2 regions of the Bariatricus sp. HCP28S3_D3 genome follow, and region 2 is predicted to be linked to the other one. Evidence: predicted binding sites of a transcription regulator. Region 2 holds the regulator's gene; the other holds the start of a gene.
What was found. The regulator HrcA, encoded in region 2, represses chaperone genes, less so after heat shock. The targets are predictions, from matches to a motif close to TGTTAGCACTCNNNNNNNNNGAGTGCTAACA.
Positions count from the first base shown of each region.

Region 1: the regulator HrcA is predicted to act here: its motif matches at 3,257-3,287, upstream of ACTNB3_RS06410 (co-chaperone GroES).

Region 1 covers NZ_JBQHTK010000006.1:440-5,873, forward strand. The annotation lists partial or broken gene ACTNB3_RS06390 (DapH/DapD/GlmU-related protein) at 1-103, shown strand, start outside; gene truA (tRNA pseudouridine(38-40) synthase TruA) at 147-890, opposite strand; gene ACTNB3_RS06400 (MATE family efflux transporter) at 1,085-2,419, shown strand; gene ACTNB3_RS06405 (flavodoxin family protein) at 2,501-3,118, shown strand; gene ACTNB3_RS06410 (co-chaperone GroES) at 3,311-3,583, shown strand; gene groL (chaperonin GroEL) at 3,637-5,250, shown strand.
Region 2 covers NZ_JBQHTK010000003.1:115,769-144,046, reverse strand. The annotation lists gene argC (N-acetyl-gamma-glutamyl-phosphate reductase) at 1-618, shown strand, start outside; gene ACTNB3_RS04220 (GNAT family N-acetyltransferase) at 630-1,082, shown strand; gene argJ (bifunctional glutamate N-acetyltransferase/amino-acid acetyltransferase ArgJ) at 1,099-2,322, shown strand; gene argB (acetylglutamate kinase) at 2,354-3,238, shown strand; gene ACTNB3_RS04205 (aspartate aminotransferase family protein) at 3,275-4,456, shown strand; gene ACTNB3_RS04200 (DMT family transporter) at 4,517-4,954, shown strand; gene ACTNB3_RS04195 (hypothetical protein) at 4,959-5,099, shown strand; gene ACTNB3_RS04190 (helix-hairpin-helix domain-containing protein) at 5,096-5,713, shown strand; gene ACTNB3_RS04185 (response regulator transcription factor) at 5,726-6,415, shown strand; gene ACTNB3_RS04180 (sensor histidine kinase) at 6,372-7,841, shown strand; gene ACTNB3_RS04175 (GerMN domain-containing protein) at 7,876-8,799, shown strand; gene ACTNB3_RS04170 (DNA internalization-related competence protein ComEC/Rec2) at 8,804-11,053, shown strand; gene holA (DNA polymerase III subunit delta) at 11,050-12,045, shown strand; gene lepA (translation elongation factor 4) at 12,096-13,910, shown strand; gene hemW (radical SAM family heme chaperone HemW) at 13,912-15,126, shown strand; gene hrcA (heat-inducible transcriptional repressor HrcA) at 15,289-16,332, shown strand; gene grpE (nucleotide exchange factor GrpE) at 16,359-17,051, shown strand; gene dnaK (molecular chaperone DnaK) at 17,162-19,033, shown strand; gene dnaJ (molecular chaperone DnaJ) at 19,132-20,325, shown strand; gene ACTNB3_RS04130 (DUF6465 family protein) at 20,733-21,197, shown strand; gene ACTNB3_RS04125 (iron-containing alcohol dehydrogenase) at 21,404-22,588, shown strand; gene ACTNB3_RS04120 (MATE family efflux transporter) at 22,551-23,960, shown strand; gene ACTNB3_RS04115 (Rid family detoxifying hydrolase) at 24,107-24,484, shown strand; gene ACTNB3_RS04110 (P-loop NTPase) at 24,509-25,345, shown strand; gene ACTNB3_RS04105 (putative DNA modification/repair radical SAM protein) at 25,563-26,900, shown strand; gene ACTNB3_RS04100 (TIGR03915 family putative DNA repair protein) at 26,875-27,642, shown strand; gene ACTNB3_RS04095 (ATP-dependent DNA helicase) at 27,729-28,278, shown strand, end outside.

The DNA.
Region 1 (5,434 bases), on a different contig from region 2:
CAGAGTCATCCGAAAGATCACCGAAGCGGACAGAAAACTCTATTTCAAGGACAGAGAATTCGATGAGGAAGCCTGGGAGCAGGTCACCGGGCAGGAAAGATAATAAATTCAAATACGATTCGGCGTACTTGCTCCAAAGCGGCAATCTACTGATAATCCACTTTAACCAGGCATAGTCCGCAGGCCGGTGCCATAAATCCGGCTGCTTTGCGGCTGGCGGCATCCAGCACGTCGTTCATGTTTTCCGGCTGTCGCATTCCGAAACCCACTTCCAGAAGGGTTCCGGTCAGAATGCGGACCATGTTCTGGAGGAATCCGTCGCCGTGGTAAGTAAATATAATATAAGGTCCTTTCTGGACGATCTGAATAGAATCAACCGTGCGAACGGTTGATTTTTTAAATCTGGGATTTCCACAAAAGCTTTTGAAATTATGCTGACCGGTCAGATATGCGGCAGCCTTCTGCATGCTTCGAATATCCGGATTCCGGTCGAGTATATAGACATAGTTCCGGTCAAATACCGGCTTGGCAGGTCCGGCATAGCAGGTGTATTCATATGTTTTCCCGACAGCCATGTAGCGGCTGTGGAAGCGCGGTGATGCTTCATGGACTTCCAGTATACTGATGTCGGCGGGCAAATACTGATTCATGTATTTCCGAATCTGCGCAGTCGATAGATCCGTGTCCAATACAGCATTTGCGGTCATTTCTTTTGCGTGCACACCGGCATCGGTACGGCCTGCACCCGTTACTTCCACGGACGAGCCGGTCATTCTGGAAAGCACGGCTTCCAGCTTTCTCTGGATCGTTGCATCGGTATTGCCCTGACTCTGCCAGCCCGAATAGCGGGTCCCGTCGTAGGCTATGGTAAATTTATAATTCTGATTCATAAAAAATGTCTCCTATAACTTATTCTGAACAGACTAATTATACCAAAAAGAAGAATTTAGGAAAAGACTGTAAACCAAAGTTAATTGCAACAGTCTGGCAATAAGGAACGGAAGAAAGCTAAAATACGCAGTTCACAAATGGTATCAAAGCGTTTATAATCGTTTTGTATGATTACGAATGTGAGGTGTCCGAAATGGAAAAGAACTTGACAAACGGAAGCGTATTTAAAACGATCTTATCTTTTTCACTGCCCTTCCTGTTATCTTATTTTTTACAGACACTGTATGGAATGGCAGATTTATTTATCATAGGTCAATATAACGGTGTGGCCAGCACAACGGCGGTGTCCATCGGAAGCCAGGTCATGCATATGATCACAGTCATGATCGTAGGTCTTGCCATGGGCTCCACGGTCATGATCGGTAAAGCGGTCGGGGCCGGGAAGAGAGAGGAGGCGTCAATGGCGATCGGAAATACGATCACGCTCTTCATGGGAGTATCGGTGACACTCACCGTCATCCTGCTTCTTTTGGTCCGCTCGATTGTTGCGGTGATGTCCACGCCGGAAGAAGCGGTGCAGGGGACGATCCTCTATCTTACCATCTGCTTTATCGGGATCCCGTTCATCACAGCCTATAATATCATCAGTTCCATTTTCCGCGGGATGGGGGATTCCAGAAGCCCGATGTGCTTTGTGGCAGTCGCCTGTGTGGCAAATATCATTCTGGATTATCTGTTCATCGGTGGTCTGGGACTGGGACCGGCGGGAGCTGCACTTGGAACGACGATTTCCCAGACGATCAGTGTGATCGTATCCCTGTGTATCATTCGAAAGCGGCAGAGCGGTATTGTGATGAAGAAATCTTATTTTCGTCCGAAGAAACTGATCATGGAACAATTGCTTAAGATAGGAATTCCGGTTGCACTGCAGGACGGTTTCATACAGATTTCTTTCATCATTATAACGATCATCGTGAATCAGCGAGGGTTAAATGATGCGGCTGCGGTGGGAATTGTGGAGAAGATCATTGGCTTTTTGTTCCTGGTTCCATCTTCCATGCTGTCAACCGTTTCGGCACTGGCGGCACAGAATATCGGTGCCGGAAAACATGACCGCGCGAAGAAGACATTGTGGTATGCCATCACGATGTGTGTTTCCTTTGGACTTGCCACAGTGGTTGTCATGCAGTTTGCCGCGGGATGGTTTGTAGGACTATTTGCAACAGATACCGAGGTAATCCGTCTCGGCAGCGAATATATGCACGGCTATGTGTGGGACTGCGTATTTGCCGGAATTCATTTCTGTTTCAGCGGATATTTCTGCGCATATGGACGTTCATCCTTTTCGTTCCTGCACAATTCGATCTCGATCGTATGTGCCCGGGTTCCGCTTGCCTATCTGGCATCCAGGTATTTCCCGAATACGTTGCTCCCGATGGGGCTGGCAACAGCGACCGGATCCCTGGTGTCGGTTGTGATCTGTGTTGTGCTGTACCTGTGGATGCAAAGAAATGAAAATCTTACATAGCCAAATCGTTCTGAAAACTGATATAATGGATTTAATGAACCGTATGTTAAAAAACAATAATCATAAAGGAGGAAATACAAAATGAAAGTGTTATTGATCAATGGAAGCCCGCGCAAAGAAGGAAATACATTTATCGCATTAAACGAGATGAAACATGTGTTTGAGCAGGAGGGCATCGAAGCGGAGATCGTGCAGGTCGGAAATCAGGTCATCCGCGGCTGTGCAGCCTGCGGCGGATGTTCCAAATTAGGAAAATGTGTATTTGATGACTGTGTTAACGAAATTGCACCGAAGTTTGCAGAGTGTGACGGACTTGTGATCGGAAGCCCTGTTTATTATGCGTCTGCCAACGGGACCCTGATCTCGTTCCTGGATCGTCTGTTCTACAGCACTCCGTTCGACAAGACCATGAAAGTAGGAGCCAGTGTCGTGGCAGCCAGAAGAGGAGGGCTCTCCTCCACATTTGATGAGCTGAATAAGTATTTCACGATCAGCGGAATGCCGGTAGCATCCGGTCAGTACTGGAACAGCATTCACGGACGCCTGCCGGGAGAAGCAGCAGGAGATGCAGAAGGACTCCAGAGCATGAGGACACTGGCACGCAACATGAGCTTCCTTATGAAATCTATTGCACTCGGAAAAGAAAAGTATGGTCTGCCGGAGAAAGAAGCAAAGCAGGCTACGAATTTTATTCGTTAGTTACATGAAATTTAAGTTATAAAAAATCTATAAACTCTGTTGACAAACAATAATTAAGTGCTATAATAATTCAAAAATAAATAGTTTAAAAATAAAATATATTACTTCGAAAAAGAAGTAATATATTTTTGGAAACAATCTAAGCACTCAACGCAAAAGAGTGCTAACAAAAAGGAAGGCAGGTTATTTTTTATGAGATTAAAACCATTAGGAAACAGAGTTGTTTTGAAACATCAGGAAGCAGAAGAGAAGACACAATCTGGAATCATCCTGCCAGACAGTGCCAAGGAAAAACCACAGACAGCAGTTGTCATTGCAGTCGGCCCCGGGACAGACGGAAAAGAGATGCAGGTCAAGGAAGGAGACAGAGTCATCTGTACCCAGTATGCGGGAACCGAGATCAAGGTGGACGACGAAGAATATGTGATCGTATCACAGAATGATATCATTGCAATCGTTGAATAAGAAAAGAATAAAATCAGATTGAATTTGAGAAAGTAAGAAAGAAGGAATAAATCATGGCAAAGGATATTACATATGACATTGATGCAAGAAAGAAAATGGAGACAGGTGTCAATAAACTGGCAGACACCGTAAAAGTAACACTTGGACCAAAAGGAAGGAATGTGGTTCTGGATCAGTCCTACGGTACACCACTGATTACGAATGACGGTGTTACTATTGCGAAGGAGATTGAACTGGAAGATCGTTATGAGAACATGGGAGCACAGCTGGTCAAAGAAGTTGCTACCAAGACGAACGATATCGCAGGAGACGGAACTACGACCGCAACAGTTCTCGCTCAGGCTTTGGTGAATCAGGGAATGAAAAATATCGCAGCAGGAGCTAACCCGATCATCCTTAGAAAAGGAATGAAGAAAGCTTCCGACGTGGCTGTCTCTGTTCTGGAAGAAATGAGCCGCCCGGTAACCGGCAAAGAACACATTGCAAAAGTTGCCGCCATTTCCGCAGGAAATGAAGAAGTCGGTGAAATGATTGCAGATGCAATGGAAAAAGTCGGTGAGAACGGTGTGATCACCATCGAAGAATCCAAAACAATGCAGACGGACATCGATGTAGTAGAAGGTATGCAGTTTGATAACGGATACCTTTCCGGATATATGTGTGACGACAAGGAAAAGATGGTCTGCAATATGGAAAATCCTTACATCCTGATGACAGACCGTAAGATTTCCAATATTCAGGATATCCTTCCGATTCTTGAAAATATTATGAGAGAAGGAAGAGAGCTCTTGATTCTTGCAGAAGATGTAGAAGGAGAAGCCCTTACGACATTGATCGTAAACCGTCTCAGAGGAACACTTAAAGTGGTTGCTGTGAAAGCTCCTGGTTATGGTGATAACCGGAAAGAAATGCTGCAGGATATCGCGGCGCTTACCGGCGGACAGGTTATCATGGAAGACATCGGAATCCAGCTTAAGGACGCAACAATGGATATGTTAGGCCGTGCAAAATCTGTAAAGGTAACAAAAGAAAATACAACGATCGTAGACGGCGCCGGAAATAAAACAGATGTAGAAGCTAGAATCGAAAATCTGAAGAGACGGATGGCAGAGACTACATCCGATTTCGATAAAGAGAAACTGATGGATCGTATCGCAAAAATGGGCGGCGGTGTTGCAGTGATCCGTGTCGGAGCGGCAACAGAAACCGAGATGAAAGAAGCAAAATATCGTATGGAAGATGCCATGAATGCCACAAGGGCAGCGGTAGCAGAAGGAGTTATTTTCGGAGGCGGTTCCGCATACATTCATGCACAGAAAAAAGTGGATGAATTTGCGGCAACACTGACCGGTGATGAGAAGACCGGAGCAGAAATCATTGCAAAAGCTCTGGAAGCGCCACTCTATGCGATCGTTGACAATGCCGGACTGGAAGGTGCAGTTGTGATCAATAAAGTGAAAGAAAGTGAAGTAGGAATCGGATTCGATGCGGTTCACGAAACCTATGTAGATATGATGGAAGCAGGAATCATTGATCCTGTCAAAGTAACCAAGAATGCACTTGCCAATGCGGTTAGTGTAGCAGCAACCCTTCTTACAACAGAAGCAGCAGTAGCAGACATTAAGGAACCGGCTCCGGCAGCACAGCCGTCACCGGATATGTACTAATTACATATGTACGAATTGCATATGATATATCCCTCTCTAAAACAAGATACCCGTCCCGTTTGGCGGGATGTTCGTAAGACAGTTTTTGAAACACGGAAGAAGGTGCCTGAGCCAAGTACGCAGGCACCTGCTTGTTTTTTGCTGTTTACAATTAATTTATGCCCATTGAGTTGACTTTGCAATG
Region 2 (28,278 bases):
GCGAGACTGGTGGCAAATCCGGGATGTTATACGACCTGTTCGATCCTGACGGCATATCCGCTTGCCAAAGAAGGGCTGATCGATATGGATACACTGATCATCGACGCGAAATCCGGAACTTCCGGAGCGGGAAGAGGGGCAAAGGTTCCGAATCTCTTCTGTGAAGTCAATGAGAACATGAAGGCCTATGGCGTTGCGTCCCATCGACATACGCCTGAGATCGAAGAGCAGCTTGGATATGCATATAATAAGGAAGTTGTTCTGAATTTTACGCCGCATCTCGTACCGATGAACCGCGGAATTCTGGCGACGGAATACGCAAAGCTTACAAGAGAAGTTTCCTATGAAGAAGTGAAGGCCATCTATGATAAATATTACGGCAGTGAGAAATTTATCCGTGTCCTTGATAAGGATGTGTGCCCGGAGACCAAATGGGTGGAGGGAAGCAACTACGTGGACATCGGATTTAAGATCGATCCGAGAACGAACCGGATCATCATGATGGGAGCCATTGATAATCTGGTGAAAGGAGCAGCGGGACAGGCAGTACAGAATATGAATCTTGTGTTCGGACTTCCGGAAGATGAGGGATTGAATCTGGTACCGATGTTCCCGTAAAGGAGTTACATATGACAATTCGAGAGATGACGATAGAAGATTATGACCAGGTCTACGCATTGTGGATGAAGATCAAAGGATTCGGGATCCGGAGCATTGATGATTCCCGTGAAGGAATCGAGCGTTTCCTGCGAAGAAATCCTACGACCAGTGTGGTTGCCGAGAAGGACGGGAAAATCGTAGGCGGAATCCTGTGCGGTCACGACGGACGGCGCGGATGTTTCTATCATGTCTGCGTGGATCCGGAGTACCGAAGGCATGGCATCGGCAAAAGCATGGTAATCTTTGCCATGGAAGCGCTGAAAAAAGAACAGATCAATAAAGTTTCCCTGATCGCATTTACGAAGAACGATATCGGAAATGCATTCTGGAATACGATCGGGTGGACGAAGAGAGAAGATCTGAATTATTATGATTTTACTTTGAATGAAAAGAATATTACGGCATTTATTGAAGATAAGTAGTGTGGAGGAATAAATTATGAAGATAATTACCGGCGGAGTTACCGCAGCAAAAGGATTTGAGGCAGCAGCAACAGCAGCAAAGATCAAATATCAGGATCGTACCGATATGGCGATGATCTACAGTCAGGTTCCATGTGTATGCGCAGGAACATTTACCACGAATGTGGTGAAGGCAGCTTGCGTGAAATGGGATCAGCAGATTGTGGCAGGTGGGCAGAAGGCACAGGCCGTGATCGTAAATTCTGGAATCGCCAATGCATGTACCGGCGCAGAAGGATTCGGATATTGCAAGGAGACCGCAGATGCGGCTGCAGAAGCACTGGGAATCAGTGCGGATGGTGTTCTGATCGGTTCGACCGGTGTGATCGGAAAACAGCTTCCGATCGACCGCATCAAAGCAGGCGTGAAAGCGCTGGCACAAAAGAAAAATACGTCTCTGGAAAATGGCACAGAGGCTGCCAAAGCGATCATGACCACCGACACCTGCGAGAAACAGATTGCAGTGGAAATTGAAGTGGGCGGCAAGACGGTCACGATCGGCGGTATGGCAAAGGGCTCCGGCATGATCCATCCGAATATGTGCACCATGCTCAGCTTTATCACGACCGATGCCGTGATCACGAAGGAAGCACTGCAGAAAGCGCTCAGTGACGATGTAAATGATACTTATAATATGATTTCCGTTGACGGGGATACTTCCACCAATGATACGGTGGTTCTTCTGGCAAACGGATTGGCTGAAAATGAAGAAATCACGGTGGATTCTCCGGACTATCCGGTATTTTACGAGGCGCTTCACACGATCAATGAATACCTTGCAAAGAAAATGGCCGGAGACGGAGAAGGCGCAACCGCATTGTTTGAAGTTCAGGTAGTAGGCGCTGACACGAAGGAAACTGCAAAAATACTTGCAAAATCCATTGTCTGCTCCAATCTGACGAAGACCGCAATCGCCGGACACGACGCGAACTGGGGACGTATTCTGTGTGCAATGGGATATTCGGGAGCACAGTTCGATCCGGAAAAAGTGGATCTGTTCTTTGAAAGCCAGGCGGGAAGAATTCAGATCATTGAAGACGGAACCGCAGTGGATTACAGTGAGGAGAAAGCAACCGAGATCCTCTCCCAGCCGGAAGTGAAGGCAATTGCCGATATTAAGATGGGAAATGAAAGTGCGACTGCCTGGGGATGCGATCTGACTTATGATTACATCAAAATCAACGCAGATTACAGAAGCTAAAGACGGAACAGTTCAAACGGAGGAATGAGTCATGAACCAGAATATGCAGAAATATCTGGACAAGGCAGAGGTGCTGATCGAGGCGCTGCCATATATCCAGCGTTTTAACCGTAAAATTATTGTTGTAAAATATGGTGGCAGTGCCATGATTGATGAAGAATTGCAGCAGAACGTGATCAAAGACGTTACTCTGCTGAAACTGACCGGATTCAAACCGATCATTGTCCACGGCGGAGGAAAAGAGATCAGCCGCTGGGTCGGAAAGGTCGGCATGGAACCGAAATTTATCAACGGACTCCGCGTGACGGATGAAGATACCATGGAAGTTGCGGAGATGGTCCTGAATAAAGTGAATAAGAATCTGGTGCGAATGGTAGAGGAACTGGGCGTTCGTGCAATCGGAATCAGCGGAAAAGACGGGGCGCTTCTGAAGGTGGAGAAGAAATATTCCAACGGTGAAGATATCGGGTTTGTAGGTGATATCAAATCCGTCAATGCAGACATTCTCTTTGATCTTCTGGAGAAGGATTTTCTTCCGATCGTCTGCCCGATCGGACTGGATGATGACTATAATACATACAACATCAATGCAGATGATGCGGCCTATGCGATCGCGAAGGCGGTTCATGCGGAAAAGCTGGCATTCCTCTCTGATATCGACGGAGTTTACCGGGATTTCGAGGATAAGACATCGCTCGTTTCGCATCTGACTGTAGACGAGGCGCGGGAACTGATCGAGAGCGGCGGCATCACGGGCGGTATGATCCCAAAGCTTCAGAACTGCATCGGTGCTATTGAAAATGGAGTTTCCAGGGTGCATATTCTGGACGGAAGGATTCCGCACTGTCTGCTTCTTGAGATTTTTACCAAGAAAGGTATCGGAACGGCAATCTTAAAAGACAACGATCCGGATTAATTCAACGATCCGGTGGGAAGGAAAGAAGGAGAATATATGGAGAATCAATATATACAGGATACAGAACAGGGACTTTTGAAGACCTATAATCGTTTCCCGGTCGTTCTGGATCATGGAGAAGGTATGTACCTCTATGACACAGACGGAAAGAAATATCTGGATTTTGCTGCAGGAATCGCAGTCTGTGGTCTGGGATACGGAAATCAGGAATTCGGGAACGCAATCAAATCACAGGTTGATAAACTGCTCCACACATCCAATCTTTATTATAATACTACATGCGGAGAGGCTGCCAGGGAACTGAAGAGAGTATCCCAGATGGATCGAGTCTTCTTCACCAACAGCGGAACAGAGGCTGTGGAAGGAGCACTGAAAGCGGCGCGGAAATATGCTTATGAGAAAAAAAGCGGACGTTATGAATTTATCGCAATGGAAGATGCATTCCACGGAAGAAGTATCGGGGCGGTTTCCGTAACCGGACACAAAGAATACCGGGAACCATTTGAACCGATGCTGCCGGGCGTTTCTTTTGCGACATTCAATGATCTGGACAGTGTGAAAGCACTGGTAAGTGAAAAGACATGTGCGATCATCATGGAGACGATCCAGGGAGAGGGCGGTATCAATCCGGCCACACCGGAATTCCTGAACGGGGTTCGTAAAATCTGTGATGAAAATGATATTCTGCTGATCCTGGATGAAATCCAGTGCGGAATGGGACGGAGTGGTTCGTATTTCGCATGGCAGCAGATAGGTGTGAAGCCGGATATCATGACGATGGCGAAAGCAATCGGAAATGGAATTCCGGTGGGAGCATTTGCCATGACGGAAAAAGTGGCACAGCATTCGCTGAAGCCTGGGGATCACGGGACAACATACGGCGGCAATCCGCTGGCATGTATGGCGGTCAAGACGGTCATTGATATATTTGAAAAGGAAGATCTGATTGGACACGTCAATGAAATCGCGCCGTATCTGACTGAGAAGCTGGAAGAAGTTGTATCGGAATTCGACTGTGCGGTCAAAGTAAAAGGAAAAGGTCTGATTCAGGGACTTCAGATTACGAAACCGACCGGGGAAGTGACGAAAAAAGCGCTGGAGGAAGGGCTCCTCATCATTTCGGCCGGACAGAATGTACTCCGTGTGATTCCGCCTCTGATCGTGGAGAAGGAACACATTGATGAGATGATCGAAAAACTGAAAAAAGCATTGGCTTAAGACGCATAATAACCCGGTCATCGGGCATACTCTTAGAAGAAAAAACTGGGAGGAAGAACGATGACCGGGTTTCTGATTGCCCTGATTTCCGGGGCGCTTATGAGTGTACAGGGAGTATTTAACACACAGGTGACAAAGACTACGGGGATGTGGGTCAGCAATGCATGGGTGCAGCTGAGCGCCTTTGCACTGTGTTTTGTGATGTGGCTGATCATGGGAAGGGACAGCGTTGCTTCGATTGCGAAGGTGGAGCCGAAATATGTACTGCTGGGAGGTGTGATCGGTGCCGGGATCACCTGGACGGTCATTAAGAGTATGGAACAGCTCGGGCCTGCAAAGGCGGCACTTTTGATCGTAGTTTCACAGCTTATTGTGGCGTATCTGATCGAGCTTCTGGGGCTGTTCGGAGTGGAAAAATCACCTTTGGACTGGAAAAAGGTGGGCGGAATGGCGCTGGCACTGATCGGGGTTGCGATTTTTCAACTGGCAGGAAAATGATAAAATGGAAATAGCGGTTGAGTTTTTCATGGAAATTCGTTACAATAATCTTGTCTTAGCTGCAGATACATTCTTCCCTCAGACCTGGAGGGAAGAAATGTATGGCGAGGGGTCGCGGCTCTGCATGGAAATGGAGAGAGAATGAGGCAGAAAAGACAAAGAGTGTATCGAAGATTTGCAATTATGATTCTATACTTCTGCTGTATATTTGCGGGATGCAGCAGGGAAGAAGCGTTTGCCGAAGTCGAGATTACAAAACAGGAAGCAGACGAGAAAGTCCCGGAAGAAAGCGAAGAGACGAAAGAGACGGAACAAGAACCGATCTGGGTCTATGTCTGTGGACAGGTAGTGTGTCCCGGAGTCTATGAACTGAAGAATGGTGACCGCGTGTATCAGGCCATAGATGCGGCGGGCGGTTTTACAGAAGCGGCGAGCCGGGAGTTCTGGAATCAGGCCGAGATTCTGTCGGACGGGCAGAAGATCTATGTACCGACGAAGGAAGAAACGGAACAATCCGGTTCTGCCACAGAAAAAGGGACAATGGATGCCGGGAAAAGCGAAGATGGAAGAGTGAATCTCAACACGGCATCGAAGCAGGAACTCACATCTCTGAGCGGGATTGGTGAATCGCGGGCAGAGGCCATCATCCGTTATCGCGAAGAAAACGGTGGATTTCAAAGCATAGAAGAGATCAAAAAAATAGAGGGAATAAAAGAAGGCATTTTTGAGAAGATCAAAAATGATATTACAGTAAATTAAGGGAGCAGCAGTATGGGCAGAAAAGTGTTGGTAGTGGATGACGAAAAATTAATCGTGAAAGGAATTCGTTACAGTCTGGAGCAGGATGATATGGAAGTGGATGCCGCCTACGACGGTGAAGAGGCGCTGGAGATGGCAAGAAGGAAAGCGTATGATATCATTTTGCTGGATGTCATGCTTCCCAAGTGTGACGGATTTGAAGTGTGCAGGCAGATCCGGGAGTTCTCGGATGTTCCGATCGTGATGCTCACTGCAAAAGGAGAGGATATGGACAAGATCCTCGGGCTGGAATACGGAGCTGACGATTACATAACGAAACCATTCAATATACTTGAGGTCAAGGCAAGGATCAAGGCAATCATGCGCCGTACGGGGAAAAGAGAAGGAAGCACGGTGGCATCGAAGATGATCGTGAAAGGGGATCTCAGGATCGATTGCGAGAGCCGGAGAGTATTTTCCGGAGAGAAGGAACTGAACCTGACTGCAAAAGAATTCGATCTTCTGGAACTTCTTGCGATGAATCCGAATAAGGTGTACAGCAGAGAGAATCTTTTGAATATTGTCTGGGGATATGAATACCCGGGAGATGCACGTACGGTGGATGTCCATATCCGGAGACTGCGCGAGAAGATTGAAGTGAATCCGAGTGACCCGAAATATGTCTATACGAAGTGGGGAGTTGGTTATTATTTCAGGGGTTAAATTAAAATTTGTACCAAAGTTTTTAAAAAGTCTGCGAGTGCGCATTGTACTGCTTATGGGCGTATGTACGATTCTGACGTGCCTGTTCTTAAAGAGCGCGATTCTGGAAAGATATGAACAGAGACTGGTATCTGTGCGCACTTCAGAGATTCAGAATCAGTGTACGATTCTGGGCAATCAGTTAATCAATTCTAATTATCTGGAACATACAGATTCCGAGGTTATCAATGCTGAGCTTACGCAGCTGTCCAATATTGTCAGCGGACGGGTCATGGTCATCAATGATGAATTCCGTATCGTAAAAGATACATATAATCTGGATGAAGGGAAGACGATCATATCTACGGATGTGGTGCGCTGTCTTCGCGGAGAGCAGAGCAACAATTATGATGAAAAGAACCGCTATATCGAGGTGGCGACGCCGATCGTGAGTTCCGGGGACAGGCGTGTTCCCGGCATGATGCTGGTCAGTGTGTCCACCGATTCGATCCGGGATGAACTGGCGGCTTTGGAGAGCAAGGCGTATCTTGCATCTCTGACGATCTTCCTGATCGTCCTTCTTGCCGCAGGATTATCGGCTTCTTTTCTGGTGCGTCCGCTTACAAGGATGTCAAAGACGATCGAGGAAATGGCATCCGGATACGGAGATAATTACCTTCATGAAGATGCATACAATGAGACGGAGAAGATCTCACTGGCATTTAACAGGCTGTGGGACCGCTATAAGCTGCTGGATGCTTCCAGGGAAGAATTTGTGGCCAATGTCTCTCACGAACTGAAGACACCGCTGACATCCATGAAGGTTCTGTCAGATTCACTTCTTGCACAGCCGGATGTGCCGGTGGAGCTGTATCAGGAGTTTATGGGAGACCTCTCAGAAGAGATTGAGCGGGAAAATAAAATCATCAATGATCTTTTGGAACTGGTTAAGATGGACAAAAAAGGCGCCGGCCTGAACGTGCAGAGCCAGAATATCAACGAGCTGGTGGAGCGGATTCTGAAAAGGCTGCGTCCTCTGGCGGCACGCCAGAATGTGGAACTGGTGTATGAGAGCTTTCGCTCTGTTACGGCAGAGGTGGATGAAGTGAAATTTTCGCTTGCGCTTTCCAATCTGGTTGAAAATGCAATCAAGTATAACAGGGAGAACGGCTGGGTTCATGTTGAGCTGAATGCGGATCACAAGTATTTCTATCTGAAAGTTGCGGATTCCGGAATCGGAATTCCGAAAGAGGATACCGAGCATATATTCGAACGGTTTTACCGGGTGGACAAGTCGCATTCCAGAGAAATCGGAGGGACCGGACTGGGCCTTTCTATAGCCCGCAACGCGGTGATCATGCACAGAGGAGCGATTAAGGTGCACAGCGAGCCGGGAGAGGGGACGACATTTACGGTCAGGATCCCGCTCACCTACATTGCCCAGTAGAGAGGCAGTGGGAAACAGAAAGAAGTGGATGGAAATGAGAAGAAGGAAGAAAATCATTTTGTATGTCGCCCTTGTCCTGGGTATTCTGGCATCGGCCGGGTGCAAAAGGAAGGATGAGGCGGATTCTCCGTATAAGCTGTACCGGATCAACCAGGATGGCACCGGTCTTGTGGAGACGGCGTACCAGGGAGAGACGGAAGATAGTGATAAAGCGGTGAACGAGATGATCGAAGATCTGAAGGCGGCAGATGACTCGATTGAAGAGCAGCCGGCGATCCCGAATGATGTTGATCTGGAGCGCTATGTCCTTGAAGACGAGAAGCTGCTGCTTTATTTTAACGAAGCGTATGCGGACATGGATCCGGTTCAGGAAGTGCTCTGTCGGGCGGCACTGGTACGTTCCCTTACGCAGATTGACGAGGTGGATCAGGTTGCGTTCTATGTGGATGAGAAACCGCTTGCGAACCGCTCGGGAGAAGAATACGGATTCCTCCAGGCCGAAGATTTTGTACAGAATACAGGATCGGCGATCAATTCTTTTCAGGACACGGTATTGACCCTGTACTTTGCAAACAGTGACGGCTCTGCGCTGGTGAAAGAAGAGATGGATGTCCGTTACAATTCGAATCAGGCGAAGGAAAGAGTCATTGTGGAGAAGCTGATCAAAGGTCCCACAGGCAATGATCTGCAGGCCACGATCCCGAAAGGGACAAAGCTCCTTGGCACTTCGATCAAAGACGGGATCTGTTATCTGAATTTTAATGAAGGTCTGAAGAATACGACGCCGGGCGTGCAGCCGGAGACGGTGATCTACTCGATCGTAAATTCCGTGACGGAGTGTAGTTCGGTAAGTCGTGTTCAGATTGCGATTAACGGTGACAGCAATGTCATGTTCCAGGAAAGTATCAAACTGAGTGAGCCTCTTAGCAGAAATCTGGATATTGTGGAGGAAAAATAACAGTTTGAGACATAGAAAAATATGCTGTGCGGCATGTGTGGCAGCAGGAGTGATCGCTCTTATGTTTTATCTGGGCGGGAGCCGGATTTTTCCGGTTCTGGGAGAATCGGAGTTTGAAAGGCTGTATTCAGACGGAGATAAGGTAAGGCTTTGCGGTCAGATTTATCGGAAAACAAAAAAAGAAGACATCTGGATTCTGTACCTTAAAGGGATCAGAATGCAGGAACAAGGCGAATCAGAAATTGAGGCAGAAGATAATCTGCTGGTCTATTTATCAAATGGGCAGGAGGAACGGGTTCCGGAATACGGGCAGTATATCCGGGTGTCTGGAACCATTTCTTTCTTTCAGAATGCCCCGAATCCGGGGAATTTTAACCAAAGATTTTATTATCGAAAACAGGGAATAACAGGAGCGCTGAAACAGGCAAGGCTTGAAGAAATCCGGGCATTTACGGGAAAAGCGGGATGGAAATACCGTCTTCTTGAATGGATGAGTGATATTCGGGAGAAAACGGCAGAGCAGATTCTTGCGTATCTCGGCGAAGAAAAGGGCGGAGTCTTGTGCTCCATGATGCTCGGAGACCGTGCGTATATGGATGAGGAGGTAAGGGAAAACTATCAGAAAAGCGGAATCGGGCATCTGCTGGCGATCTCGGGTCTTCATGTGTCTTTTGTCGGGATGGGAATATACGAAATCCTGAGACATGCCTCTTTTACAAGGACTTTTGCGGCGGGAGGAAGCTGTGCGGTTCTGATCCTGTACGCGGTGCTGACAGGAGGGAGTATATCGGCAGTCCGAGCTGCCGTGATGTTTCTGATCCGTATGGGGGCAGAGGTGACGGGAAGGGAATACGACGGACTGACGGCGGCGGGAACGGCCATGCTGCTGATGTTGTCGTTCAATCCTCTGCAGCTCTTTGACGCGGGATTCTTGTTGTCCTTCGGCGCCGTGCTCGGTGTCTACCTGATTCTGCCCTTCTGGCAGACAGAAGGGGAGGCGAAATGGAAACGCACCATAAAAATGTCGCTGTCGGTTCAGCTGGCAGTGCTTCCAATCATGCTGTATTATTATTATGAAATCAGTCCTTATTCCATATTCTGGAATTTGCTTGCGGTTCCGCTTGCGGGAATCGTGCTCGCATGCGGCTTCGCAGGGATCCTGACTGGAACGGTAGTTTCTGGGGGACTGTGGCCGGCACGCATCTCCTATGGAATAAGCGGTCTGATTCTTGGAATTTATGAAGAAGGAAGCAGGATCATGCTGGAGATCCCGGGTGCGAGATGGGTCGCAGGAAGACCGGGGACAGTGCAGATTCTGGCATACTATATGGTACTGGCCGTCATGTTGGCATGTTTTAGATTCGGGAAGAAGAAAGCCGCTTATACAGGAATTTTGGCAGCGGTTTTGCTCATGGGGTTCCCTCACGGCAGGGCGGGAGAGCTGGAAATCTATATGATGAATGTTGGACAGGGGGATGCATTTTTCCTCAGAGGACCGAAAGGTGGTACATACCTCATCGACGGAGGGAGCAGCACAGTGAGTGATGTGGGGAAATACCGGATCGAACCGTTTCTGAAATCCGAAGGTGTCGGGAAGCTGGATTATGTGTGGGTCTCCCACGGGGATATCGATCATCTTGGAGGAATTGAGGAAATGCTGAAACGACAGAAATACGGGATCCGAATCGAACGGATCGTACTTCCCGGGGAACGCTTCTGGGATGAAAAACTGTATGAATTTGCACAGACTGCCACAGAATACGGGGCAAAGGTCTACACGGTCGAAGCGGGGCAGATTCTTCGGGAAGGAGAAATGGAGCTTTTCTGTATCTGGCCGGGAGACGAGAAGGAGAAAGAAGAGATGCCGGAGCCGGGCAATGAAGCCTCCATGGTCCTTGCCCTTCGCTATCGCAGATTTGATATGCTATTTACCGGTGATCTGGAAAATGACGCAGAAGATACGGTGTCGGCAAGGATTGGGGAACTTCAGGAGCAAAAAAAGCTTTCGGACAGATTCGAAGTGCTGAAAGTCGGGCATCACGGATCGAGAAATGCGACATCGGAAAGACTTCTTGAAATAACAAGGCCGGATGCTGCCTGGGTGTCGGCCGGAGAGAAGAACCGCTATGGGCATCCGCACGAAGAAGTGCTGGAAAGACTTGCAAATTGGGGCGTCAGCTTATATAATACGAAAGACGGACATGCAGTGAAATTATGTACAGACGGGGAGAAATATAGTATACTGAGACCATGAAGAGTTTGAATGAAGATTTAAAAACCGGACAATTTAAACAGATCTATCTCCTATACGGGGAGGAGGCTTATCTGAAAAAACAGTACAGGGATCGTTTTGTAAAAGCGATGGTCTCCGAAGGAGATACCATGAATTATGCGTATTATGAAGGGAAAAACACGAATCCCCGGGAGGTGATCGACCTTGCCGAAACGATGCCGTTTTTTGCCGAGCGAAGACTGATCGTGATGGAAAATACCGGGTTCTTCAAGAGCTCGGTGCCGGAACTGGCAGAGTATCTGAAAGAGATTCCTCAGACTTCGTTTCTGATCTTTGTCGAGGAGGAGATCGATAAGAGAAGCAAGCTGTACAAGGCAGTAAAGGACAGAGGAAGGATCGTAGAATTGAAACGCCAGGATGAGAAGACTCTGGTGCGCTGGATTCTCGGTATGGTAAAAAAAGAGAATCAGAATATGACGGAATCTGCCGCCAGATATTTCCTGGACAAGGTGGGCAATGACATGGAGAACATCCAGAAAGAGCTGGAAAAGTTGTTCTGCTATTGCTTGAATCATACGGAGATCACGGTGGCGGACATAGACGCGATCTGTACGACCCAGATTACAAACCACATCTTCGACATGGTGGATGCGGTGGCGAACAAGGAACAGAAGAAAGCGCTGGATTATTACTATGATCTGCTGACGCTGAAAGAACCGCCGATGCGGATCCTGTATCTGCTGACCAGACAGTTCCGCATTCTGATGGAAATCAAGGAAATGGAAAATCAGGGAGTTCCATCCAAAGAGATGGCATCCAAAGCCGGGATCATGCCGTTCCTGGTGGGAAAATACCGGGCACAGGCACAGGCGTTTTCCGCAAAAGAGCTTCGGCAGATCGTCGAGGCGGGCGTGCAGACCGAGGAGAATGTCAAGACAGGAAGAATGGGAGATGTCCTGTCGGTCGAGCTCTTTCTGGTACAGTACAGCCGGAAAAAACCAAAGGTATCATAATATACAGACAGGATATGAGAAAGATAGGATAAGGAGACGAAAAAAGGGCTATGCATATGGATCAAAAGAAAATTCGGAATTTTTGTATAATTGCGCATATCGACCACGGGAAATCTACATTGGCAGACCGGATCATCGAGATGACCGGCCTTCTTACCAGCCGGGAAATGCAGGCACAGGTACTGGACAACATGGACCTGGAGCGGGAGAGAGGGATCACGATCAAGTCCCAGGCAGTCCGCACCGTCTACAAGGCAAAAGACGGGGAGGAATACATTTTCAATCTGATCGATACTCCGGGACATGTGGATTTTAATTATGAAGTTTCCCGTAGTCTCGCCGCGTGTGACGGTGCGATATTGGTTGTGGATGCCGCTCAGGGGGTTGAGGCACAGACGCTTGCAAATGTATATCTCGCACTGGATCATGATCTGGATGTCATGCCTGTTATCAATAAGGTGGATCTTCCGAGTGCAGAACCGGAACGTGTGATTGAAGAGATTGAGGACGTGATCGGGATTGAAGCACAGGATGCACCGAGAATCTCTGCAAAGACCGGTCTGAATGTGGAAGAAGTGCTGGAACAGATCGTGGAGAAGATCCCGGCACCGGAGGGAGATCCGGACGCCCCGCTTCAGGCACTGATCTTTGATTCACTCTACGATCCGTATAAAGGGGTCATCGTATTCTGCCGGATCAAGGAAGGCTGCATTGCAAAGGGAACACCAATCAAAATGATGGCGACCGGGGCAACGGCGGATGTCGTGGAAGTGGGATATTTCGGAGCGGGTCAGTTTATTCCTTGTGAAGAATTGTCAGCCGGGATGGTAGGATATTTTACAGCCAGTCTGAAAAACGTGAAGGATACGCGTGTCGGTGACACGGTGACGAATGCACAGAGCCCCTGCGATCAGCCGCTGCCGGGTTACAAGAAGGTCAATCCGATGGTGTACTGCGGAGTGTATCCTGCGGACAGCTCCAAATATCCGGATTTGAGGGATGCGCTAGAGAAACTGCAGTTAAATGATGCGGCGCTTCAGTTTGAGCCGGAGACTTCACTGGCGCTTGGATTCGGTTTCCGCTGCGGTTTTCTGGGACTTCTCCATCTGGAGATCATTCAGGAACGTCTGGAACGGGAATACAATCTGGACCTGGTTACGACGGCGCCCGGAGTTATCTACAAAGTACACAAGACAAACGGAGAGGTGATCGAGCTTACCAACCCGTCTAATCTGCCGGACCCTGCGGAGATTGAATATATGGAAGAACCTGTCGTCAAAGCGGAGATCATGGTAACATCGGAATTCATCGGCGCGATCATGGATCTGTGCCAGGAAAGACGGGGCGTGTACCAGGGAATGGAATATATCGAAGAGACAAGAGCGGTGCTTCACTATCACCTGCCTTTGAATGAAATCATCTATGATTTCTTCGATGCACTGAAATCCCGTTCACGCGGATACGCTTCTTTTGATTATGAACTTCTCGGGTATGAGAGGTCCGAGCTGGTCAAGCTGGATATTCTCATTAATAAAGAAGAAGTCGATGCACTTTCCTTCATTGTATTTGCAGGAAGCGCTTATGACCGGGGAAGAAAGATGTGTGAAAAGCTGAAGGAAGAGATCCCGAGACAGCTCTTCGAGATCCCGATCCAGGCAGCGATCGGAAGCAAGATCATTGCGCGTGAGACGGTCAAAGCTCTGCGTAAAGATGTTCTTGCGAAGTGTTACGGCGGTGATATCACACGTAAGAAGAAACTTCTGGAGAAGCAGAAAGAAGGAAAGAAACGTATGCGTCAGGTGGGAAATGTAGAAATTCCGCAGAAAGCATTTATGAGTGTTCTGAAATTGGATGATAAGAAATAATATGGAAAGAAAACAAATATCAGGTGGGGCGGGCAAGCCTTTGGAACTGTACATTCATATTCCGTTCTGCCTGAAGAAATGTGCCTACTGTGATTTCCTATCAGCGCCCGCAGGCGAGAAAGAGCGGGAAGAATATGTACAGATTCTGTGTGAGGAAATCAGGACAAATGCAGGAAAAGTGGAAGAGTATCAGGTCTCTTCCATTTTCTTTGGAGGAGGGACTCCCTCTCTTCTTACCGGAGACCAGTTCCGGATGATTCTTGATACGGTTCGGGATCAATATCACATTTCTGCGGATGCGGAGATTTCTATGGAGATGAATCCCGGTACGGTTACGGATGAAAAACTGAAAGCGTATAAAGATGCCGGTGTGAACCGGCTGAGCATCGGACTACAGTCTGTCCATGATGAAGAACTGCGGATGCTTGGAAGGATACACACTTATGAAGAATTCCTTGAGGCCTATAGGAGTGCGAGGATGTGCGGATTTGACAATATCAATATTGATCTGATTTCGGCGATCCCGGGTCAGACGGCGGAGAGCTGGACCGAAACACTGAGAACAGTCGCGGCTCTGGAGCCGGAGCACATTTCTGCATACAGTCTGATCATCGAACCCGGAACTTTATTCTATGACAGGTACGGGGAAGATGCAGGACGGGAAGAAAGGGCGGAGTCGGGATGTGAGAAAAGAAAGGGTGCAAATCTGCCGTGGCCTGCGCTTCCTACGGAGGAGGAAGAACGGGAGATGTATCATCAGACAGAGCAGATCCTCGTCGGTGCGGGATATCAGCGGTATGAGATTTCCAATTATGCAAAGCCCGGATACCGATGCAGGCACAACTGCGGGTATTGGAGAAGAGTGCCGTATCTGGGGTTCGGCGTGGGTGCCGCCACATTTTTTGAAGGGGCAAGATACAGTAATCCGGAAAAGATGACGGAATACAGGGATAATTTTGAAGAAAAATTTTCCGGAGAAAAACTCAGCCTGGAAGATGAGATGGAGGAATTCATGTTTCTCGGACTGCGCATGACGGAAGGCATATCGAAAACAGAATTTGAGGAAGCCTTTGGAACCGGGATCGAAGCGGTCTACGGAAAACCGATCCGGAAACTGAAAGGTATGCATCTTATAGAAGAACATGAGGACCGTATCGCGCTTACAGAACAGGGAATCGATGTGAGCAATACGGTATTTGTGGAGTTTATGTTTTGAGAAAAGGACTGTCATATGGCAGTCCTTTTGCGATAAAAAAGTGTAACTATGAAATATTTATAAAGTGGGTTGACAAAGCGTGTTGGGAGTGATACATTAATAAGCGAAGATGATGTTAGCACTCGAATATACCGAGTGCTAATAAAACAAAGGAGGGTGCAGATGGAGTCTATACAGGAACTTAGTGAGCGGAAAACGAAAATCCTTCATGCCATCATTAAGAATTATTTAGACATCGGAGAGCCGGTGGGATCGAGAACGATTTCCAAGTATACGGATCTGAACTTAAGCTCTGCAACGATCCGGAATGAAATGGCGGATCTGGAAGAACTGGGTTATATCATGCAGCCTCACACATCGGCGGGAAGGATTCCATCTGATAAAGGATATCGATGGTATGTAGATATGCTGATGAGCCAGAAAGAGCAGGAGGTCACAGAACTCAAGGAACAGATGCTGGAGAAGTCAGATAAGATGGATCAGCTCCTAAGGCAGGTCGCGAAAGTACTGGCAACGAACACCAATTACGCGACGATGATTTCCTCTCCGGTATATAACAGGAATAAGCTGAAGTTCATCCAGCTTTCACAGGTAGATGAGAACCAGTTGGTCGTCGTCATTGTGATGGATGGAAATATCGTAAAGAACCAGATTATTACACTGGAAGAGCCATTGGATAACGAAGCATTGCTGAAACTGAATATGCTGTTAAATACGGCACTGATCGGACTGTCGGTGGAAGAGATCAATCTCGGAATGATCGCCAGACTGAAGGAACAGGCAGGGATTCACAGTGAAGTGGTCAGTAATGTGCTGGATGCAGTGGCGAATGTGATACAGCTTGATGATGACATGGAGATTTACACCAGCGGCGCAACGAATATTTTTAAATATCCGGAGCTTAGCGATAAGCAGAGCGCTCAGGAGATTATCAGTGCTTTCGAAGAAAAGCAGCAGCTGGCAGCGCTGGTATCAAAGACGATGGCCAGCAGCGAGAATAAAGACATTCAGGTCTATATCGGAAATGAATCCAATGTGGAGAAGATGAAGGACTGCAGTGTTGTCACAGCGACCTATGAGCTTGGTGAGGGTATGCAGGGGACCATTGGAATCATTGGACCGAAGCGGATGGATTACGAACATGTAATGAAGACGTTAAAGACTCTGATGGCGGAACTGGATGAGATTTTCCACAGGGATGGTTAGAACATCCGGACTATGAAAGGAGAAAGGTGGCAGAACCGTTGGATAATCAGATGAGTAATGAAGAAATGGTAAAAGAAGCAGTGGAAGAGGCAAAGAAAGCCGCCATGGAAGCGGAAGCAGAAGAAGCTGCTGAAAAAGAAAATGATAAGGAAGAGGATTCCGAAGAAAGTCGGGAAGGTGAGAACAAAGAGGCCGGCGAAGCAGATGCGAAGGAAGAAGAAAAAACAGAAGAAACTGCGGAGCCGAAAAAATCAAAGCTTTTTGAAAAAAAGAATAAAAAAGACAAGAAGGATGAGCAGATTGCAGATCTGACAGATAAGCTTACCAGACAGATGGCAGAATTCGATAATTACAGAAAGCGGACTGAGAAAGAAAAATCAGCCATGTATGAGATCGGTGCAAAAGATATCGTGGAAAAGATTCTTCCGGTCGTTGATAATTTTGAACGCGGCCTGCAGTCTGTAGCTGAGGAAAACAAAGAAGATCCGTTTGTGCAGGGAATGGATAAGATCTACAAGCAGCTTATGACAACACTGGAAGGCATCGGTGTGAAACCGATTGAGGCGGTCGGACAGGAATTTAACCCGGATTTTCATAATGCAGTGATGCATATTGAAGATGAAGAGGCCGGAGAGAATGTCGTGGTCGAGGAATTCCAGAAAGGATATATGTATCGTGAAAGTGTTGTGAGACACAGCATGGTAAAGGTTGCTAATTAAAATAGCAGAATGAATGAAATAGTTTGTATATTTACACATGAAGATGCAGATATACTCTATATAAACAAAGTAAGTAAACAAATTTTTTAAAATATTAGGAGGTCTTCATAATGGGCAAAATCATTGGTATTGATTTAGGTACAACAAACAGTTGTGTAGCGGTTATGGAAGGTGGTCAGCCGGTTGTAATCGCAAATACAGAAGGTGCAAGAACAACACCGTCTATCGTAGCATTTACAAAAACAGGAGAACGTCTGGTAGGTGAACCTGCAAAACGTCAGGCAGTTACAAACGCAGAAAAGACAATTTCTTCTATCAAGAGAGAAATGGGAACAGACCATAAAGTTGACATTGACGGAAAGAAATATTCTCCGCAGGAAATTTCAGCTATGATTCTTCAGAAACTGAAAGCAGATGCAGAAGCATACCTTGGAGAAAAGGTTACAGAAGCAGTTATCACTGTTCCGGCATATTTCAACGATGCACAGCGTCAGGCTACCAAGGATGCCGGTAAGATCGCCGGTCTTGATGTAAAACGTATCATCAACGAGCCTACAGCGGCAGCACTTGCTTATGGTCTGGACAATGAAAAAGAACAGAAGATCATGGTTTATGACCTTGGCGGTGGTACATTCGATGTATCCGTTATTGAGATCGGTGACGGCGTTATCGAAGTATTATCTACAGCAGGTAACAACAGACTTGGCGGAGATGACTTCGATCAGAAGATCACAGACTATATGCTTGCAGATTTCAAGGCAAAAGAAGGTGTAGATCTTTCTACAGATAAGATGGCTCTTCAGAGATTGAAAGAAGCAGCTGAAAAAGCAAAGAAAGAGCTCTCGTCTGCAACAACAACTAATATTAACCTTCCGTTCATCACTGCAACAGCAGAAGGACCGAAGCATTTCGATATGAACCTGACAAGAGCTAAATTCGATGAATTAACTCATGAACTGGTTGAAAAGACAGCAGAACCGGTAAGACGTGCACTGTCTGATGCAGGTATCACAGCGTCTGACCTTGGCCAGGTACTTCTGGTAGGTGGATCTACCCGTATCCCGGCTGTACAGGAAGAAGTAAAACGTCTCACAGGCAAAGAACCGAGCAAATCTCTGAATCCGGATGAGTGTGTAGCCCTTGGTGCATCCGTTCAGGGCGGTAAACTGGCTGGAGATGCCGGCGCAGGCGACATCCTTCTTCTGGATGTAACTCCGCTGTCACTGTCCATCGAGACAATGGGTGGTGTTGCTACAAGATTGATCGAGAGAAATACAACAATCCCGACCAAGAAGAGCCAGATTTTCTCTACTGCTGCAGATAACCAGACAGCAGTTGATATCAACGTTGTTCAGGGTGAAAGACAGTTCGCAAGAGACAACAAGTCCCTCGGACAGTTCAGACTGGACGGAATTCCGCCGGCACCGCGTGGAATCCCGCAGATCGAAGTTACATTTGATATCGATGCAAACGGTATTGTAAATGTATCAGCAAAAGATCTGGGAACAGGAAAAGAACAGCATATTACGATCACAGCAGGTTCTAATATGTCCGATGCAGATATCGATCGTGCAGTAAAAGAAGCTGCTGAGTTCGAAGCACAGGATAAGAAGCGTAAAGAAGCAATTGACACCAAGAATGACGCAGACGCAATGGTATTCCAGACCGAGAAAGCAATGAAAGAAGTTGGTGACAAGATCGATGCTGCTGACAGAAGCGCAGTAGAAGCTGATGTTCAGACTCTGAAAGATTTGCTTGCAAAAGCAGGCGATGAAATGACAGATGCTCAGGTCGCTGAGATCAAGGCTGCAAAAGAAAAACTGATGGAAAGTGCACAGAAGCTGTTCACAAAGGTTTATGAGCAGGCTGGTGCTGCAGCCGGCGCAGCAGGAGCACAGGGTGGACCGGCTCCGGAAGCAGGACCGGCACCGGAAGGATACAACGGAGATGACGTTGTAGACGGAGATTATAGAGAAGTTTAAGTTCTTGTTTAACAAAATTATTTTCTGCAAGGCGGGTAAATCCGTCTTGCAGATTTGTTGCTATGCATACGAAAAAGTAGAAGTGATGAGGTAGGGTTATGGCAGAATCAAAAAGAGATTACTATGAAGTCCTTGGTGTCTCCAAAGATGCGGATGAGGCGACATTGAAGAAAGCATATCGGGCTTTGGCCAAGAAATACCATCCGGATATGAATCCGGGGGATGCCGAGGCCGAAAAAAAGTTTAAAGAAGCCTCTGAAGCATATGCAGTACTGAGTGATCCCGAAAAACGTCGTCAATATGACCAGTTTGGACATGCCGCCTTTGAAGGAGGTGCCGGCGGAGCCGGGGGATTCGGAGGATTCGATTTTAACAGCGCAGATTTCGGCGATATTTTCGGCGATATATTTGGTGATTTATTTGGCGGAGGCAGAAGAGGAGGCCGTGCCAATACCGGTCCTATGAAAGGGGCAAATATTCGAAAAGGTGTTAGAATTACATTTGAAGAGGCTGTGTTTGGCTGTGAGAAGGAACTGGAGGTTGTGTTGAAAGATCCGTGCAGTAAATGTAACGGTACCGGGGCAAAACCGGGAACAAGTCCGGAAACCTGCAGCCGATGCGGTGGAAAAGGACAGGTAGTCTATACATCCCAGTCGTTCTTCGGAACAGTACAGAATGTACAGACTTGTCCGGAGTGTCAGGGAACAGGTAAGGTTATTCGCGAAAAATGTCCGGATTGTGGCGGAACAGGATATACGTCCAGTCGAAAGAAGATTAAGGTTTCTATTCCGGCAGGTATTGATAATGGACAGAGCGTACGGATTCGCGAAAAGGGAGAACCTGGGGTGAATGGAGGTCCGAGAGGAGATCTTTTGGTCGAGGTTACTGTTTCACGGCATCCGATTTTCCAGAGACAGGATGTACATCTGTTTTCAACAGCACCGATTACATTTGCACAGGCAGCGCTCGGTGGTGACGTAAGAATTAAGACGATTGATGGCGATGTGCTTTATAATATAAAACCGGGAACAAAGACCGATACGAAAGTGCGTCTGAAAGGAAAAGGTGTTCCTTCACTCAGAAATCCGCAGGTACGTGGAGATCATTATGTCACGCTTGTGATTCAGACACCGGAAAAATTAAGTGCAGAGGCCAAAGAGGCACTTCGCAAATTTGATGAATTGACAGGGAATTCTTTGAATCAGGAAGAAGAACCCGAAGGAAAAACAAAGAATAAGAAAAAAGGCTTCATGGATAAGGTGAAGGAAAAGTTAGAAGAATTGGAAGAATAAAAAATATGCGTTTCGTGTGAACATCCCACATGAAACGCATATTTTTATTCTTCTTCTTCCAATTCGCTGCCGGCGATGCCACCAATTACTGAAGTAACACAGGCGGTAACGATAGCTGCGATGATTGCAACTGCGATAATGCCAACCAATAATACCATAATGTTACCTTCCTTTCTTTGCAATATAAATATTATAGCACAATTTGCATAATTAATACAGTAAAATTGAGAAAAATTTCTACATTAAAAAAGGCTGAAAGTCAAATATATCTTGGGAATCAATGTGACTTTTTGAAATTTCTGTGGTATAATATCGCGGTAAGCAAATTCCGAGGAAAATTTTTTCGGTTTTTGTACTTTGTTATGTGGCAACATGCAGTAACTTAGAATCGAGGAGGATATTTAAATATGGCAAGAGTAAGCAAACGTTCTAAAGCAGTAATTGATAAGAATGTAAAAGCAGCAGAAGCAAAAGCCCCGGTTAATGCAGCAGAAGTAAAAGAAGCTGTAGAAGTTAAGACAGAAGAAGTAAAAGAAGCTGCAGCAGCTATGGCAGAAGAAGCGGTAAAAATGGCAGAAGAGAAGGTAGAAGACGTGAAAGAAGCTGTAGAGAAGACTGTGAAAGATGTAAAGAAAGCAGCAGCTAAGACAAGAAAAGAGGCAACTAAGAAAGAAATCAAGACAGAAATTGTTTTGCAGTATGGTGAAAAAGAAGTAAATACGAAAGATATGGTTGCGGCAGTTAAGAAAGAATGGACAAAGGCAAAACACAAAGTATCAGACATCAAGTCCATGGAACTCTATATCAAACCGGAAGATTACGCTGTATATTATGTAATCAACGGTGAAACAACCGGTAAGATCTGGCTGTAGAATTATATAGTAGTTAGTGAATGTATATTGCCATTGTTCGTTTTCCGGAAAGAAGAGAAGCAATTCTTTTCTCCGGAAAAATCGAACAGAATCATTTCTTTTTTCTAATAGAAGTATGAACTGGAATCGGTCCTGATTTTCCCATGATTGTATAAAACAACAGAATATAGGTAAGATCTGCGACGATCTTAGAACGGAGGAGAATAATGCAGAATTTTACACAATATACACCTACTGAAATTGTGTTTGGAAGCAAGACGCATCTTCAGGCGGGAATAGAAGTGAAAAAATGGAACGGACACAGAGTGCTGATCGTTTATGGAGGAGGAAGTGTCGTGAAAAGCGGTCTTCTGGAAACGATTGAAAATGCTCTGCGAGAAGAGAAAATTACATATGAAGAATTTGGCGGAGTGAAACCGAATCCGAGACTCGCATATGCGGAACGGGGAGTTCAGAAGGCGTTGGAGTTCGGGGCGGATTTTATCCTGGCCGTTGGTGGAGGCAGTTCGATCGACACGGCGAAAGCAATTGCACATGGGGCAGCGAATCCGGGAACAAAGCTATGGGATATCTGGACGCAGAAAGTGCCACTTACCCGGTCTCTTCCGATGGGATGTGTACTTACGATTGCGGCAGCCGGCAGTGAGATGAGCTCATCTTCTGTTCTGACAAATGAAGAGACCGGGGAAAAAAGTGGAATTACCACGGTATTTAACCGCCCCAAATTTGCGATTATGAATCCGGAACTGACATTTACTCTGCCACCATATCAGATTGCATGTGGAGTTGTGGATATTATGATGCATACGTTGGAACGATACTTCATTCCTAATCAGAAAAACCAGATGACAGATGAAATCGCAGAAGGGCTTCTCAGGGTCATGATCGAAAATGGAATAAAAGGATTTAAGAATCCAGAGGATTATGATGCGATGAGTGAGATTATGTGGTGCGGAAGTCTGTCGCATAATGATCTGACGGGGCTTGGCAGAGAAAAAGATTTCTGTGTGCATAAATTCGGACATGCTCTCGGAGCGAAATATGATCTGGCACATGGGGCGACTTTGTCTGCAATGTGGGGATCCTGGGCAGAGTATGTATATCGATATGATGTGGATCGTTTCTGCCATTACGGTCAGAAAGTGTGGGGAATTCAGGGAAAAGATGCTGTGGAGACAGCGCGGGAGGCAATCCGGAAAACGGTGGATTACTTCCGCAGCCTGGAAATGCCGGTGAATTTGAAAGAGCTTGAAATCGGGACACTCAGTGATGATACTTTGATGGAACTGGCAATGAACGCAACCAAAGGCGGAACGGTAAAATTATCGAAAATAAAGGAGTTAGATGTAAACGATGTTTATCAAATCTTTCAGTCGGCAAACGGAAGATAAGATGGATATTAACTGGAAAAATTTCTATAAACAGGTATGTCTGCTTATCATTCCGATGGCGCTGCAGAACCTGATCAATGTCGGGGTTCAGGCAGCCGATGTATTTATGCTGGGACGGGTTGGGGAGAAGGTCCTTTCCGGAGCATCGCTTGCCGGACAGATTCAGTTCATCATGACGCTGATCCTGTTCGGAACTACGTCAGGAGCTACGGTGCTGACTGCGCAGTATTGGGGGAAAAAGGATACCCGGACGATTGAAAAAATCCTGGGGATGGGCATGCTGATCGGTATTGGCGGAGCATTGGCTTTCGCTTTGGCAGCCGAACTGATCCCTGAGACACTACTCCGGATCTATACAAATGACCCGGAAGTCATTGCGGAAGGCGTGAAATATCTGAGGATTGTTGCGCTTTCTTATGTAATCATGGCGGCAACTCAGGTCTATCTGTATATTATGCGCAGCATTGAGAGGGTCGTAATCGCGACGGTCGTATACGGTGCTTCACTTATAGTGAATATTATAGTCAACGCAGTGTTGATCTTCGGGCTTATGGGATTCCCAAAGATGGGAATTGAAGGAGCGGCGATCGGAACTTTGATTTCAAGAATCCTTGGACTTATGATTGTAATATGGTATGCAAAATTCAGAAATAAAGTGGTCCGTTTTCATTTGAGCGACATGTGGAACATTGATAAAGTGCTGTTGAAAGACTTTTTGTTCTACGCGACTCCGGTTATTTTGAACGAGCTGGTATGGGGAATGGGGAGCTCTGCCAATACGGCGGTGATCGGACATCTCGGCAGTGCAGCAGTCGCGGCAAATTCTGTTGTGCAGGTGGTAAGAGAACTTTCCACAGTGGTTGTTTTCGGTGTCTCGAATGCGACGGCAATCTATCTGGGGAAAACGATCGGAGAGCGACAGTATGAGCTCGCGAAAGCATATGGCAGAAGATTTGCGGTTCTGAGTGTCATCACTGGATTCATTGCCGCGGGGATCATATTGGTTTCGGCTCCGGCAGTGAGCAGATTTATGACACTTTCTCCGGAAGCAAAGAGTTACCTGATGTTTATGTTTTTTGTTATGTCTTATTTCGCGCTGTGTCAGGCTATTAATACAACACTTGTGGTGGGGGTGTTCCGCTCGGGGGGAGACACCAGATTCGGACTTCGTCTGGATGCAACTACGATGTGGTGCTGTTCCATCCTGCTCGGAGCGATCGCAGCGTTCGTTTTTCGGGCCAGTGTTCCGGTGGTTTATGTATTACTGATGAGTGACGAAGTGATCAAGGTGCCGATCACTGTCAAGCGTTTCCTGGGGTATAAATGGATCAAAAATGTAACGAGGGAGCAGGAAGAACTGGCAATGGATTAGTTACAGATTATTTGGAAAAAGGATTGGATTTTCCCGAAAGCTATGGTATTCTAGTACTATGGTTCCGGGGGCTTGACGAGAGCTCAAAAACTATAGTATAAAACGGCATTTTCATAGAAAATACCAGGAAAAGGAGAGACGAGATTATGAAACCAGTAGCAACTGAGAAAGCACCAAAAGCATTAGGACCTTATTCACAGGGATATGTACACAATGGCATCCTTTATTCTGCAGGTCAGATCGCTATCAATCCGGAGACAAATACGGTCGAGGCTGTTACCATTGAAGAGCAGACAGAACAGGTTTGTAAGAATCTTGGAGAGGTATTAAGAGCAGCAGGAAGTTCATTTGACAAAGTTTTAAAGACGACTTGTTTCTTAAGTGATATGGGAGACTTCGCTGCCTTTAATGAAGTATATGGCAAATACTTTACATCAAAACCGGCAAGAAGCTGTGTTGCAGTAAAGACGCTTCCGAAGAACCTTCTCTGCGAAGTTGAAGTCATTGCTGTGGTAGAAGAATAATATATATTTTGGAGGTTGAGAATTATGGCAGAAGAGCAGAACAGCGGATGTTCACCGGAGGCGTGTTCTTCCTGTGCGCACGCAGGCTCGTGTAAAAGCAAGAAAGAAGATATGAAAGCACCGGCTAATCCGTATTCACAGGTGAAAAAAGTAATCGGCGTGGTGAGCGGAAAAGGCGGAGTCGGTAAATCTATGGTGACTGCATCTCTTGCACGGCTTGCCATCAGCCAGGGATACACGGTCGGAATCCTGGATGCCGATATCACAGGACCGTCTATACCGAAAATGTATGGAGTGCACGAAAGTGCAGTCGGAAATGAAGAAGGTATGTTCCCATGTATTGCTAAAGACGGAACTAAGATTATGTCCGTCAACCTGCTCCTTGAGAGAGAGTCTGATCCTGTGATCTGGCGAGGACCGATCATTGCGGGGGTTGTAACTCAGTTCTGGACAGATGTAATGTGGGGAGATCTGGATTTCCTTTTTGTCGATATGCCGCCGGGAACCGGTGATGTACCGCTGACCGTTTTCCAGTCTTTGCCTGTCGATGGAGTTGTGATCGTCACATCACCGCAGGATCTGGTACAGATGATTGTGGAGAAAGCATACAATATGGCAAAACAGATGAATATTCCGGTTCTTGGAATTGTAGAAAACTACAGTTATCTGGAATGCCCGGAATGCGGAAAGCGGATTTCCGTCTTCGGAGAGAGCCACATTGATGAGATCGCGGAAAATCTTGGAACAGAAGTGCTTGGAAAAATGCCGATTGATCCTCAGCTGGCTGAAATCGTAGAACAGGAGAAGTTCTATGAGGCTGAAAATAAATATCTGACAAATATTATTGAAAGATTCCAGTAGGAGTCCGGCAATGATAAAAATGGGGCGTTTCACAGTAATGTGGAGCGTCTTTTTTTTAGTTGCTTCGCATATGAGAAAAATATGGTTCAGATATTGATAAATCGACTTGAATATGTTACTATATAAAAGAACAAATGTTCGGAACGTAAGTTTGCAAATGCTCAAAGATCGAAGAACGGAGAATAAGGAGGAATGAAAAGTGCGGATCCAGACGGAGATGAACCTGTATGAGAAGCTGAATATACTGTCGGATGCAGCAAAGTATGATGTGGCGTGTACTTCCAGCGGTGTGGACAGGAAAGGAGACGGAACCGGTATGGGGAATTGTGAGAAAGCAGGAATCTGCCACAGTTTTTCGGCAGACGGACGGTGTATTTCACTGCTTAAGATCCTTTTCACCAACGAGTGCATTTTTGATTGCAAATACTGTGTGAACCGTTCATCCAATGATGTGATCCGTACTTCCTTTACTCCCGATGAAGTTTGTAAGCTGACGATGGAGTTTTATCGACGTAATTATATAGAGGGATTGTTTTTGAGCTCCGGTATTTTAAAGAGTCCGGATTATACAATGGAATTGATCTATGCGACGCTGTATAAGCTGAGAAAAGAGTGTAATTTTCAGGGCTATATCCATGTGAAAGCCATTCCGGGGGCGAGTCAGGAACTGATTCAGAAGGTGGGATATCTTACAGACAGAATGAGTGTGAACCTGGAACTCCCAACGCAAGAAAGTCTTCGCCTTCTTGCACCGCACAAGAGTCGGAAGAATATCCTGACTCCCATGAGGCTGGTGCAGGAAAAGCGAAAAGAAAATAGGCAGGAATTGACAGTATACCGGCATGCTCCGCAGTTTGTGCCGGCAGGGCAGAGTACGCAGATGATTATCGGAGCAACTCCAGAAACTGACTTTCAGATTATGCAGGTGACGGAGGCACTTTATCAGAAGTTTGAACTGAAGAGAGTGTTTTATTCGGCGTTTGTTCCCGTGAACGAAGATAAAGCGCTTCCGGTCAAAACAGATAGTGGCCCGCCGCTTCTGAGAGAACACAGGTTATATCAGGCGGACTGGCTGCTGCGTTACTATCAGTTTCATGTGGATGAATTGTTGGATGAAGAGAATCCGAATTTTAATGTATTGATGGATCCTAAATGTGACTGGGCAGTCCGCCATCTGGAGGAGTTCCCGATTGAGGTGAACAGGGCGGACTACCACATGCTGCTTCGAGTTCCGGGGATTGGATACCGGTCGGCGTCCCGGATCGTAAAGGCAAGAAGGCTTGGGACGGTTGATTTTGCGGATCTTAAGAAAATGGGAGTCGTGCTGAAAAGAGCACTGTATTTTATTACGTGCAGTGGCAAGATGATGTATCCGGTGCGTATGGATCAGGATTATATAACAAGGAATATTCTGGACGGTAAAGAACGGTTGCCGGATTCTGTGATTGGGATGAATTACAGGCAGCTGTCGTTATTTGATGATGTGAGATTCTCAGGAGATTCGTTTGCTGTGGAAGGAAGTGGGAAATGTGCAGAAAATCTATGTCTGTCATGATGATATCACCGGGATTTTTTCGGCGGTGTATGATGCCTGGAAGGAGAGAAGAGAAACTGGGGATGCAGGAATTGCTTTTAAAGGCAGTGTTGAACAAAAGCTGTTTTGTGAATACACGGAGTGTGAGGAAAGGGAAGAAAAGGTGATCGCGGTTGAGAAGATGATCAAGAACCACCTTGGGATGGATGCATATTGGAAACTGTATCATGCGGCTCTTTCGTCTGATCCAGCCAAAGGAGATGCGATACTGGGGACGATGTTTGCGGCCAGAAGGCTGAAGGATAGTACCAGGATCATGGAAAATCTAACCAGTCCTTCCGTAGAGAAAGTATTTGCGCTTAGCAGAAAGGTTTCCAATGAAGCACATTATTTCAAAGAATTTCTGCGTTTTAAGGAATTGGAAAGCGGAATACTATTTGCCAGAATCGATCCGAAAAGTCAGATACTTGCGTGTATCGCACCGCATTTTGCAGATCGGCTGCCACTTGAAAACTGGTTAATCTTTGACGGTACACATGAGGTTTTTGCGGTACATGAGGCAAGAAAGAGCTGGTTCCTGATCTCTGGAATCGAGGCGGATATGGAGATACTGGAACGTTTGTCCGAATCGGAGATGGAAATCCAGAAGTTATGGAAAGGGTTTTTTGAGAGTATCTCGATCAATGAGCGCGAGAGTTATGTGCGCCAGAGACAGCATCTGCCGATCTGGTACAGAAAAAATATCGTGGAGTTCCAGAATTAATGGAGTGAAAATATCACGTAATGCTTTTTCTCGATTCTGTTTCGTGTTAAGATATAGAAAGAATGTAAGAATCGGGAGATAATGAGATGGAACAGGAAATGCCGGTGATCAGAATATCGGTCCGGAATCTGGTAGAATTCATTTTACGGGAAGGCGATATTGACAATCGAACAGGAGGAATTCTGGATGCCGAAGCCATGCAGATGGGTGGAAAGATCCATAGAAAGATTCAGCGAAGCATGGGTGCGGGATATCACGCGGAGGTGTCGATGAAAAAGGAGATCCCATGTGACGGTTTCTGCTTGAAAGTGGAGGGACGCGCAGACGGGATTCTGGAAGAGGCGGACGTAGTGACAATTGATGAGATTAAAGGAGTACTCTGTGAGCTGGATGAAATCAAAGAGCCGGTGGGAGTACATCTTGCTCAGGCGAAATGCTATGCCTGGATGTATGCAGAGCAGAGAGACCTTTCTTTTATCGGTGTGCAGATGACGTACTGCCAGATGGATACAGAGGAGATCAAGAGATTCTGTTATACCTATGACTGCAAAGAATTGAAACTGTGGTTTGATGAACTGATCATGAAATATGAAAAATGGGCGAAATTCCAAGTGGAATGGCGCAGAAAGCGGAACG